4 regions of the Clostridium saccharoperbutylacetonicum N1-4(HMT) genome follow, and region 4 is predicted to be linked to each of the others. Evidence: predicted binding sites of a transcription regulator. Region 4 holds the regulator's gene; each other region holds the start of a gene.
The links. The regulator Rex, encoded in region 4, represses fermentation and respiration genes when NADH is low (regulators of the CRP and FNR family bind a similar motif). The targets are predictions, from matches to a motif close to ATTGTTAANNNNTTAACAAT.
Positions count from the first base shown of each region.

Region 1: a site for Rex is predicted at 1,254-1,273, ahead of hypB (hydrogenase nickel incorporation protein HypB). Genes of this name have one in related genera too.
Region 2: a site for Rex is predicted at 1,234-1,253, ahead of CSPA_RS10215 (acetyl-CoA C-acetyltransferase). Genes of this name have one in related genera too.
Region 3: a site for Rex is predicted at 1,700-1,719, ahead of adhE (bifunctional acetaldehyde-CoA/alcohol dehydrogenase). Genes of this name have one in related genera too.

Region 1 is NC_020291.1:3,451,567-3,454,784, forward strand. Features, by position in the region: gene CSPA_RS15450 (nicotinate phosphoribosyltransferase) at 1-922, shown strand, start outside; gene hypB (hydrogenase nickel incorporation protein HypB) at 1,400-2,074, shown strand; gene CSPA_RS15460 (FAD-dependent oxidoreductase) at 2,234-3,218, shown strand, end outside.
Region 2 is NC_020291.1:2,299,005-2,302,222, reverse strand. Features, by position in the region: partial or broken gene CSPA_RS29505 (crotonase) at 1-39, opposite strand, end outside; gene CSPA_RS10215 (acetyl-CoA C-acetyltransferase) at 26-1,210, opposite strand; gene CSPA_RS10210 (3-hydroxybutyryl-CoA dehydrogenase) at 1,314-2,159, opposite strand; gene CSPA_RS30740 (hypothetical protein) at 2,383-2,505, opposite strand; gene CSPA_RS10205 (MaoC family dehydratase) at 2,593-3,009, opposite strand; gene CSPA_RS10200 (GntP family permease) at 3,092-3,218, opposite strand, start outside.
Region 3 is NC_020291.1:4,021,949-4,025,166, reverse strand. Features, by position in the region: gene CSPA_RS29240 (DUF2922 domain-containing protein) at 133-303, opposite strand; gene CSPA_RS29810 (hypothetical protein) at 224-385, shown strand; gene CSPA_RS18055 (hypothetical protein) at 512-691, shown strand; gene CSPA_RS18050 (ATPase) at 691-1,260, shown strand; partial or broken gene CSPA_RS30620 (sigma-70 family RNA polymerase sigma factor) at 1,343-1,492, opposite strand; gene adhE (bifunctional acetaldehyde-CoA/alcohol dehydrogenase) at 1,923-3,218, shown strand, end outside.
Region 4 is NC_020291.1:499,627-502,844, forward strand. Features, by position in the region: gene CSPA_RS02120 (zinc dependent phospholipase C family protein) at 183-764, shown strand; gene CSPA_RS02125 (redox-sensing transcriptional repressor Rex) at 1,023-1,658, shown strand; gene CSPA_RS02130 (short-chain-enoyl-CoA hydratase) at 1,982-2,767, shown strand; gene CSPA_RS02135 (acyl-CoA dehydrogenase) at 2,872-3,218, shown strand, end outside.

The DNA.
Region 1 (3,218 bases), 3.0 Mb from region 4:
TTTTAGCATGAGAGGCTTTAGTTCCATTGAAAGTGCCCAAACTAGCAGTGCAGGGCATTTGCTTTCTTTCACAGGAACAGCAACAATTTCATCAATACTTTATTTAGAAAAATATTATAATTGTAATATAGAAAATGAAATTGTTGGCCTAGGAACTCCATCAACTGAACACAGTGTAATGTGTACCTATGGCACAGATGAACTTAAGGCATATAAAAGATTAATTACTGAAGTATTCCCAAGTGGTGTTCTTAGCATAGTTTCTGATACCTATGATTATTGGAATCTAATTACGAATATTCTACCGATATTAAAAGAAGATATATTAAATAGAGATGGGAAAATTGTAATTAGAGGGGATAGTGGAGATCCAGTAAAAATAATTTGTGGTGATAATGAAGCGCCTATAGACAGTCCTGCTTTTAAAGGAACTGTTGAATTATTATGGGATATTTTTGGAGGAGAAATCAATTCTAAAGGCTATAAAGTTCTAAATTCTCATATAGGTACAATTTATGGTGACAGTATTACTGTTGAAAGATGTGAAGAAATCTGCAAGATGCTTACTGAAAAAGGTTTTGCAGTAAATAACTGTATTTTTGGTATTGGTTCTTACACTTATCAATACAATACAAGAGATACCTTTGGCTTTGCTTTAAAAGCAACTCATGCAATAATAAATGGAGAAGAAAAATTTATATTTAAAGACCCTAAAACTGATACTGGTAATTTTAAGAAGTCACAAAAGGGAATGTGCTACGTTTATAAAGATGGAGCGGATATCCTTTATAAAGACGAGCTTAACATAAAAGAACAAGAAGAATTAAGTGATAATCTATTAGAGATTGTCTTTAAAGATGGAAAATTAATTAAGGATTATTCTCTTAAAGAAATTAGAAATAAACTTCATAGAGTTTTTTAAATTAATATAAAACAATATATACTGGCAGCCAATTCGATTTAAATTTGATTGGCTGCTATTTTTTATGGTTATTTTAGGCCTTGATTTAGTTTATGATTTATTACCATTTAAATATTTATTGATGATTATTTTTTATTATTAAAATTACTATTGTCTTCTTTATCTTCCTTATGCTTATTAGTATTACTCTTACTATTTTTATTCTTATTATATTGAGAACTCATCTTATCACCACCTTGCCATAAATCTATTATTAACTTAAAAATTTTAAGTTATTCATCAATATAAATGATATATTTTCAATTCATTAGACATAATTGCTCTTTTGTATATTGTTATTTTAATAATTAAAACCTATAATTTTCTTAAAGAATATATTACCAATATATTACATCATCTTATATATAGCTTTTAGTTTAATAAGTACCTGATATTAAATATAAAAATTTGATATTAGGTAAATGGAGGTATAAATTTATGGATAAATATAAAGTTCTTAAAATTAAGCAAAGTGTTTTTGAAGACAATGATAGACAAGCTAACTTGCTTAGAGAGGATTTAAAAAAAGAAAAAACATTTTTATTAAACTTAATGTCATCTCCTGGTTCTGGAAAAACAACCACTCTTTTAAGAACAATTGAAGCCTTAAAAAGTGAAATGAATATAGGTGTATTAGAGGCGGATATAGATTCAGAAGTAGATGCTAATACAATTTCTACAACAGGTGCTAAGGTAATACAATTACATACAGGTGGTATGTGTCATCTAGATGCAGATATGACTAAACAAGGTTTATTAGGCTTAGGAACAGAAGAAATAGATTTAGCAATCTTAGAAAATGTGGGGAATTTAGTCTGTCCTGCTGAATTTGATACAGGTGCATCAAGAAATGCAATGATTTTAAGTGTACCAGAGGGGGATGACAAACCACTAAAATATCCTCTAATGTTCTCTATTGTCGATATTGTACTTATTAATAAAATAGATACAATAGACTATTTTAATTTTGATTTAGAGGTAGTTAAAGAGAGAATTATAAAAATCAATCCTAAAGCAAAAGTAATTCCGATTTGTGCAAAAACAGGAGAAGGTATTAATCAATGGGCAAATTGGCTAAGAAAAGAAGTTGATAATTGGAATGAAAAGGCCTAATTATGGTAAATCAAATAATTAATTAAATTATTAAGTAAATAAATTCTAATTAATAGTGTGCATTTCAATTCAAGAAATCCTTAATTGATTTTACTTTTAACTGATAATTGAGCATTGATAATTTAAATATATATATATTGGTTAATAGGGGGAAAATATATGGTAAAAGAAAAGGTATTAGATCTTGCTAATCACATCAATAGGACAAAGCGTGGGTCAAAGGCAGAAATAAAGGCAGAAGATCCTGAATATATGATTTTAGAACCTGTTGTTACTGATGAAATGGCAGAAGTTGGACTTTGTCTAGAATTACGTAATCCTAAAAGTGCTGAGGAAGTTTCTCTCTTGTGTAATAAATCTGTTGATGAAACCTCTAAAATATTATGGCAATTAGCCGTTGACGGTATTTGTTTTGTTAATAAAAAGGAAGGCGTAGACAAATATTGGCTAGATACTTGGATTCCAGGGGTTATGGAAATGATGGTTAATCATAAAGAAAATGTTAAAAAGTATCCTCAAATTGCTGAGGCTTTTGAAGCATATGGGAGAGTAAGAGGTCCAAAAACAGTGGGTAATATCCCAGTTGGTAAAGGCTTAATGCGCGTTATTCCAATTGAACAAGCAATAGAAGGAGAAACAAGAAAGGCTTCTTATGAAGAAGTTTCTAAATATTTAAATGAAAACGATATTTTTTCTGTTGCTGATTGCGCATGTCGTACGGCAAGAGAGGTTATGGGCGAAGGCTGTGGTCACTTAAAAGAAGATATGTGTATTCAAATGGGCCATGCAGCAGAGTATTATATTCGTACTGGTAGAGGAAGAGAAATTACACGTGAGGAAGCTTTTGATATTATAAAAAGAGCAGAGGAGAATGGGTTAGTACATCAAATACCAAATACTGATGGTTCTGGGAAAACTCATGCTATTTGTAATTGTTGCGGCTGCTCATGTTTATCCTTAAGAACTGCTGAAATGTATTTTAATACTGACATGGTGAGATCAAACTATGTTTCAGTAGTAGATAAAGATAAATGTGTTGCATGTGGAGAGTGTGTCGAAAACTGCCAAGTTAATGCTTTAAGATTAGGTCAAAAAATTTGTACTAAAACTCCAATTCCTGAAAAAAAGAGAGCGCTTCCATATG
Region 2 (3,218 bases), 1.8 Mb from region 4:
ATCTGTATCTACTTGCATTCCTCTATCAATTGCATCTTTCTATAATAACTGCTGTTCCTTGTCCTCCGCCTATACACAAAGTTGCAAGGCCTTTTTTACAATCTCTTTTTATCATTTCGTGAATAAGCGTAACTAATATTCTTGCTCCTGATGCACCAACTGGATGTCCTAATGCTATAGCTCCACCATTTACATTTACTTTATTTATATCAAATTCTAAATCCTTAGCTACTGATAAACATTGCGATGCAAACGCTTCATTTGCTTCGATTAAATCAATATCTTCAATTGTTAAACTTGCCCTTTTTAAAGCTTCTTTAACTGTAGGTACAGGACCATACCCCATAATTGAAGGTTCTACCCCTTTAGATGCAAAAGATACTATTTTAGCTAAAGGCTTTATTCCTAATTCCTCTGCCTTTTCTGCACTCATTATTACAAAAGCTGCTGCACCATCATTGATTCCTGACGCATTACCTGCTGTAACAGTTCCATCTTTTTTAAATGCCGGTTTTAATTTTTCTAAGCCTTCTTTAGTTGAACCAAGCCTTGGAAACTCATCAGTATCAAAGATCTTTGGATCACCTTTCCTTTGAGGTATGGCTACTGGCACTATTTCATCTTTAAATTTTCCAGCTTTAATAGCAGCTTCTGCATTTAATTGTGATCTAAGAGCAAATTCATCCTGCATCTCTCTAGTTATGTTCCATTGTTCTGCTATATTTTCTGCTGTAATCCCCATATGATATTTATTAAATGCATCCAAAAGTCCATCATTAATCATACTATCAATGAGTTTTCCATCATTCATTCTTTGCCCCCATCTTGCATCATTTAACACATATGGAGCTCTTGACATACTTTCCATCCCACCTGCCACAACTATATCATTGTAACCAGATAATATCATTTGACAAGCCAAACTAACGGCTCTTAATCCTGAACCGCACACTTTATTTATTGTAAATGATGATACTTCTAAAGGAATACCTGCCTTCATAGCTGATTGTCTTGCAGGATTTTGACCAAGTCCTGCCTGTAGTACATTTCCCATTATTACTTCGTCTACAATCTCTGGATTTACCCCTGCTCTACTTAGTGCTTCCTTTATTACAATAGCCCCAAGGTCAACTGCTGGCATATCTTTTAAGCTTCCACCAAAAGAACCTAGTGCAGTTCTAACTGCACTTGCTATTACTACTTCTTTCATTTTTAACTCCCCCATCAACCTATATTTTTAAAAATTTCACTATAAGTATTTATTATAATTAAATATTTATAGTGATTAATGCTAATAACAAAAACTTATTATACTATTTTGAATAGTCATAGAAGCCCTTGCCAGTCTTTCTTCCTAAGTAACCTGCTCTTACCATTTTTCTCAACATAGGATTAGGTCTGTATTTTGGATCCCCGAATTCTATATATAGTATCTCCATTATAGCCAAGCATACATCATTTCCTATCAAGTCAGCTAAAGCTAATGGTCCCATTGGATGATTAGCTCCTAGCTTCATAGCTATATCTATATCTTCTGCTGTTGCAACATTATCAGCTAAAATTCCCACTGCTTCATTTATCATAGGAATTAGTATTCTATTAACTACAAATCCTGGTGCTTCTTTAACCTCTACTGGATCTTTACCAACTTTTTTTGTAATTTCAATAACTGTATCCTTAGTTTCTGCTGAAGTAGCCATTCCTGTTATTACCTCTACTAACTTCATTACTGGTACAGGATTAAAGAAGTGCATTCCTATTACCTTATCTGGTCTTTTAGTTGCACTGGCTACATCAGTTATTGATAACGATGAGGTGTTGGTTGCAAGTATTGTTTCTGGCTTACATACGTCATCAAGTTCAGCAAATATTTTCTTCTTTATATTCATGTTTTCGATAGCTGCCTCTATAACCAAGTCTGCATCTTTTGCTAAGTTAATATCTGTTGTAGCTATTATTCTTCCAAGTACTTCATTTTTACTTTCTTCTGTAATCTTCTCCTTTTTAACAGCTTTATCAAGATTCTTTGTGATGTTTGTAATCCCTTTTTGAACAAAGCTCTCTTCAATATCTCTCATTATTACTTGATAACCTGCTTCTGCAAAAATCTGTACAATTCCAGCCCCCATAGTTCCGGCACCTAAAACAAATATTTTCATTTTAACATCCATTCCTTTCGTTATAAGATTATGATATCCACAAATACTTAATATATTGGATTCGTCTATATTTAGTAATAAAAAACATAACTGCAAGATCTCTATTTTTCGATCACAACATTTTTATGAATTATACTGTTTTATAATTTTTATTACTAAACTACATTTAAATTTTTTCCAAGGAAATTCTGATTCATGATATATATAAGACATATAGGTATTATTAAACACATTTATTATCCAACTCCACTTTTCCACTCACTATATCAGGAGCTTTTGCACTAGGTATGGTAGATGCAAAAGCTCCAAGTAATACAGTAACTATAATTGAACTATAATTTGCCAAATCATATTAGCCTATGTCTGGAGTTGCTTCAAACTACAGTGGATCCTTTTCACACTAGAGTTATTTTCAGCTCTTCTGGTAAATAGGTTATTTAGGTGGCATTATGTTTGCAACCCCTACCAGTACTTCAACACCATTTTGATTTGTACATATGGTACTTAATTTTATTCTATTCTTATCTTCAAACTTCTCTATAACCTCAACTTCAGCTTTAATTGTATCTCCTATTTTCACAGGAGCAACAAATTTAAGTTCTTGTCCAAGGTATATTGAACCTGGTCCTGGCAATTGCATTCCAAGTACTGCTGATACTAAACCAGCTGTTAACATGCCATGGGCAATTCGCCCTTGAAACATTGTCTTCTCTGCCTCAACTTGATTTATATGAGCTGGATTTAAATCTCCTGTTATACCAGCATATAAGTATACATCGGTTTCTGTAATAGTCTTTTGAAAAGATGCTTTATCACCAATATTTAATTCTTTTATAGTTAATCCGTTCATTTTCAATTCCCCCTTGTATAATTTACTTATAACATTCAATAGAAAACTATTTATATTTCTTTATTGATATACTAAATACTTATTAAATAAAATGTAATATGCTTTGTAAAGCTATTAATATAAACACAGATCCTGTCTTAATACAAGTGATCACAAAAATATCTTTATATGATTGCTTGTGAGTTAACCCTGCAATTCCAAGTAAAGTT
Region 3 (3,218 bases), 3.0 Mb from region 4:
TGGAATGGTAAATTTCAATTTGTAATATTGAAAACATAAGTATTAACTAATTGAAAAAGATTAATTGGCAATAGAATATGAATAAATAATAGAAGCTCATCAGCCGATAAGCTTCTGTTTTTGATACCCAAACTAAGTTACATCAAATTTAACAACTTGTCCTTGAGTAACTTGAACGGCTGATTTTTTAATTAAGTTGCCAGAATTAGTTAACAAAACATCCTTGGAAATTATAGTGTCTATAAGTGAATTTATCTCTTCTTTAGTAATATCTGTTTTAATACCAGGAATATTTAAAGTGATTTTTTTACCAGATGATGTTAGAAAAGCATATTATAATCAAAACATAGATAATATAAATTTTTTTGAAGCACTAGAGAATTAAAATAGATTAATAATAGAGGATTCTGGTTATTAAAATTTAATAGTTGAGTTTAAAATACAATAGTTTTGGGTTATAATTTTAATAAAGATGAAATTATAGATAGTTATATAAATGAGGTGAATTTATATGGAATTAAAAAAAGATAATAATAACTTATATGATCAATTCTTAAAATATTCGTATTCAGAGTTGAAGGAATTATTTGATAATGCAAAGACAAAAGAAGAACAGGATTTTTATATGAATATGGCTAATTTGGTACTTCAAAGAGAACAAAGAAGAGTTATAAAGGAAATGCATGTATAATGAAAAGATATACTTTATTTGCAGGTGTGAATGGTGCAGGAAAAACCTCAATATATAAATCTGTTTTCTTCAATGAAAATTATATAGGAAAGCGAATTAATACTGATGAAATGGTTGAAAGAATTGGTTCCTGGAAAGATAATAATCTTCAAATTAGAGTTGGTAGAGAAGCCGTTAAAATGATTGATTATTATATAAAAAATGATATTTCATTTCACCAAGAAACTACTCTATCTGGTAAGAGTATAATTAAAAATATGAAGAAGGCTCAAGAATATGGCTTTTTTGTAGTTATGAATTATATAGGTCTTGAGAATTCTGATATAGCAAAAGAAAGAGTTAGGTTTAGGGTATCAAAAGGCGGTCATGGAATTCCAGATGAAGTAATAGAGAAGAGATACGTTGAATCACTATTAAATCTTAAAGAGGCTATTAATATTTGTGATGAAGTTAACATTTTTGATAATACAAATGAATTTATACAGCTCATAAATATTAAAAATGGAAAGTTGGTTTGGCGTGACAAGATTATACCAAAATGGGCGAGTACAATATTAAAAGAATTATAAACTTAAAGAAATAAATATAAAAAATAGAAGCTTATCAGCAGATAAGCTTCTATTTTTAGTCTCTAAACTGAGTTACGTCAAATTTTTTTATTAAATTATTCATATTATTTTTTAGGGAATTGGTAGCATAGGCAACAAATCTATGCTTTTCTAAATTGTACATAGAAACAGATTTGAAAAGTGATTGATAACATTTTTGCTGAATGTCTAGATTGTTATATACATCAATAAAAAGTTCTTAATGTTAATATTTCTTTGATTTTAAGATAGAACTGTTATAATTGGAACTACTTGGATAGAAGTAGAGGGCTATATTGCAAATTTATAAGTAGAGCTAAATTTGTGTGAAGAAATAAAATTATTTTTCAGAATATTTAATAAATTGTTGCAAAATAAAGAACAGTTTATTATAATTGGTTTAGGCGCCATAATAAGTAAAATAGTTAAAACTTTAACAATCAATATGAGATTTATATGAAGAATGAAATAAATAAATATGTTTTGAAGAGAAAAACTATGTTTTTCTTTTTAAAACGTTGATATTGATTGATATTTAACAAACAATGTTTTATGCATAAAATTGTGTTATAAGAGCGTAAACCTAATTATTAACCATTAGAAACCAAAAATAAACACAAATTATTAAAAAGGGGAGAATACTGATGAAGGTGACAAATATCGAAGAATTAATGAAAAAATTAGAAGAAGTAAGAAATGCTCAAAAGGAGTTTTCTACTTTCACTCAGGAGCAAGTAGATGAGATTTTTAGAGAAGCCGCTATCGAAGTTGCTCATCATAGAATCAGCTTAGCTAAAATGGCTGTAGAAGAGACTGGTATGGGAATTATAGAGGACAAGGTTATTAAAAATCATTTTGCATCAGAGTATATATACAATAAGTACAAGGATGAGAAGACTTGTGGAGTTATAGAAAGCGATGAAGCCTTTGGTATGACTAAGGTTGCAGAACCAATAGGAGTTGTTGCAGCTGTTATACCTACAACTAATCCAACCTCAACAGCAATATTCAAATCATTGATATCATTAAAAACTAGAAACGGTATAATTTTATCACCACATCCAAGAGCAAAGAACTGTACTATAGCAGCAGCTAAAATAGTTCTTAATGCGGCAGTGAAAGCAGGAGCTCCGAAAGGAATTATTGGATGGATAGATGAACCTTCAGTTGAACTTTCACAAGAGTTAATGAGAGAGGCAGATATAACTTTAGCAACTGGCGGACCATCAATGGTTAAAGCGGCCTATTCATCAGGGAAACCAGCACTAGGTGTTGGACCAGGTAATACTCCGGTTATAATTGATGAATCTGCTCACATTAAAATGGCTGTAAATTCAATACTTCTTTCAAAAACATTTGATAACGGAGTTATATGTGCATCAGAACAATCAATAATAGCATTAGATTCAATATATAACGAAGTTAGAAGAGAATTTAAAGAAAGAGGAGCATATATACTTAATCCTGAGGAAGCAGATAAAGTTAGAAAAGCAATATTTATAGACGGAAGCATAAATGGAAAAATTGTAGGTCAATCAGCTTATAAAATAGCTGAAATGGCAGGAATTAAAGTTCCGGAGACAGTAAAAGTTTTAATCGGAGAAGTTGAATCTTTAGGAGAGGAAGAACCATTTGCACATGAAAAATTATCTCCAGTACTTGCAATGTATAGGGCAAAGAATTTTGATAATGCCATAGAAAAAGCAAAAGTACTACTAGAATTGGGCGGACTTGGACATACATCTGTATTGTATGTAAATTCAATAACAGGTAGGGATAAAATAGCTAAGTTTGGTGGAGCCATGAAGACTGTAAGAACATTTATAAACATACCTGCATCACATGGGGCAAATGGAGATTTATATAATTTTAAAATAGCTCCTTCATTTACATTAGGTTGCGGTTCATGGGGCGGAAATTCTGTTTCAGAAAATGTTGGA
Region 4 (3,218 bases):
TTGGGTGATGATACATATAATACTTGGACAAATTATTATATAAGCTATTGAAAATTTATACTCAGAGTATTATTATAAATGTACACGATAAATTTAAATTAAATTTTAAATTATTTAAAATGGTAAACGGTTAATATGTAAAGGGAATTTAACAGATATGTAGAGGATGTGATCAAGCTTTGATGATTAATACTCACAAAATCATGGCTGAGAATATTATAAAGCGTGCAAATACGAAGAGTATTTATTTACTCAATGATAAAAGGTTTATTTGGGGGAACATCAAACCAGATTGTGCGCCTAAATATAAATTCAAGAAGCATTATTTTGATGAAAGTATAGAAATGATAATTGATAAAATTATATATTTATCTTCACTAACGTTAGAAGATGTGTATTTTGATTTAACTGTTGGTAAATTTAGTGAAGAACTTGGAGTAATATGTCACTTTCTATGTGACTTTTTCTGTGCGCCTCATTATTATAGATGGGAATTTAAGAATACTAAGGCAGTTAAAAAGCATATGGCCTATGAAAATAGATTAGCAAAGATAGCTAAAGAATTTAAGCCCTTAGGCATAATTAATACAAATGTAAAGTCAAGTAATATAGAGGAATTTATATTAGAATTGCAAAAGCAATATAATGGCGCAGTAGAATTTAAGAATGATCTAACGTTTTCGTATTATGTTTGTGATAGTGTATTAAATATGATTTTAAATAATGTATTTTTAAATGATAAGAAAGTTAGTAAAGCAATTTAGCTTATAAAATATCTTAAAATAGAATAAAACTATTTTAGGATATTTTCATTTGAAGAAAAAATATGAAAAATAATTGTATTATCCTTGACATAAAATTATATAAGTATGGTAGAATAATAAATTATGATGGTAAATAGAATTAAGCACCAAAAATGAACTGCTTTGTTAAAGAATACTAATTGTCATTAATATTTAGATGGACAATAGGGATTTAAAGCGAGTTATAAAAATAATTAATTGTTAAGATAGGAGATAAGCATGGACAAGAGTAGAAATATATCTATGGCGGTTATTAAAAGATTACCAAAATATTATAGATATCTTGAAGAATTGATGAAAAATGATGTTGATAGAATTTCTTCAAAGGAATTAGGCGAAAAAATAGGATTTACTGCATCACAAATTCGTCAAGATTTAAATTGCTTTGGAGATTTCGGACAACAAGGGTATGGATATAATGTTAAGGAATTGTATAATCAAATTAGCTCTATTTTAGGGTTAGATAGGGGATACCAGGCAGCTTTAGTTGGAGCAGGAAACATCGGACAAGCGGTATCTAATTATTCTAGATTTGAAAATTTAGGATTTAAAATAACATCTATATTTGATGCAAATCCAAAGTTAATAGGAATGAGAATTAGAGATGTAGAAATAAAGGACATAGATGATATGTCAACTGTTTTGCAAGAAAGAAAAATTGATATAGGAATAATTTGTGTTCCAAGAAAAAATGCTCAAGTAGTTGCAGATGAATTGATAAAAGGCGGAGTAAGAGCTATTTGGAATTTTGCACCTGTAGATTTAGTTGTTCCAGATCATGTAAAGGTGGAGAATGTTCATTTAAGTGAAAGTTTACTGACTTTAATTTATTTATTAAATGAAAGTGATAATTAAAAAATAGATGAAAGAAAATAATAGACTTGATAATAGTCTATTATTTTCTTTTTTTTATATTTATATTTAATGAGGCCTAACATTCTAAAGGTAATATATGTGCTGGAATATTATTGTAAAAGGCTTTTAAGTTAGGCATATTTAACTAAATCTTATATTAAAATATAAGATTTTATTGCAAATAACTTGTGTACGTATTATAATTTTAAATATGGTTTGATATTTTTTAAACATACTTGTTATAATATTAACAAATGTGTTTGAATTATAATAAAAAGTTATTCAAATAAAATTAATATGCAAGTTTGAAGGAGGATTTTAACATGGAATTAAAGAATGTGATTCTTGAAAAAGAAGGACATTTAGCTATTGTTACAATTAATAGACCAAAAGCACTAAATGCATTGAACTCTGAAACATTAAAGGATATTGATGCAGTTTTAGATGATTTAGAAAATGATACTAATGTATATGCCGTTATAGTAACTGGTGCAGGAGAAAAATCTTTTGTTGCTGGAGCAGATATTTCAGAAATGAAAGATCTTAACGAAGAACAAGGTAAAGAATTTGGAATTTTAGGAAACAAAGTTTTCAGAAGATTAGAAAAATTGGATAAGCCAGTTATTGCAGCAGTATCAGGATTTGCTCTTGGTGGCGGATGCGAACTTGCTATGTCATGTGATATTAGAATAGCTTCAGTGAAAGCTAAATTTGGTCAACCAGAAGCTGGTCTTGGAATAACTCCAGGATTTGGTGGAACTCAAAGATTAGCTAGAATTGTAGGGCCTGGAAAGGCTAAAGAATTAATATATACTTGTGACTTAATAAATGCTGAAGAAGCATATAGAATAGGTTTAGTAAACAAAATAGTTCCATTAGAAAGTTTAATGGATGAAGCTAAAGCTATGGCTAATAAAATTGCAGCTAATGCTCCAAAGGCAGTTGCTTACTGTAAAGATGCAATTGACAGAGGAATGCAAGTAGATATAGATGCAGCTATATTAATAGAAGCAGAAGACTTTGGAAAGTGTTTTGCAACAGAGGATCAAACTGAAGGAATGACTGCATTTTTAGAAAGAAGAGCAGAAAAGAATTTCCAAAATAAATAATATTATTAATTGTAAATAATATTATAGAATTTTGCTAAAAATCTATTTGAGATTTATATATAGTTTGTTATAAAGTAGGTTTAAATAACAAGGAGGGTAATTTAATGAATTTTAAGTTAACTAGAGAACAAGAATTAGTGCAACAAATGGTTAGAGAATTCGCAGTAAATGAAGTTAAACCAATAGCTGCTGAAATCGATGAGACAGAAAGATTCCCTATGGAAAATGTTGAAATAATGGCTAAGTTAGGAATGATGGGTATCCCATTTTCTAAAGAATTTGGTGGAGCAGGCGGAGATGTACTTTCATATATAATCGCTGTAGAAGAATTATCAAAAGTTTGTGGTACTACTGGAGTTATACTTTCAGCTCATACATCACTATGTGCATCAGTAATTAACGAAAATGGTACTAAAGAACAAAGAGAAAAATATTTACCTGATCTTTGTAG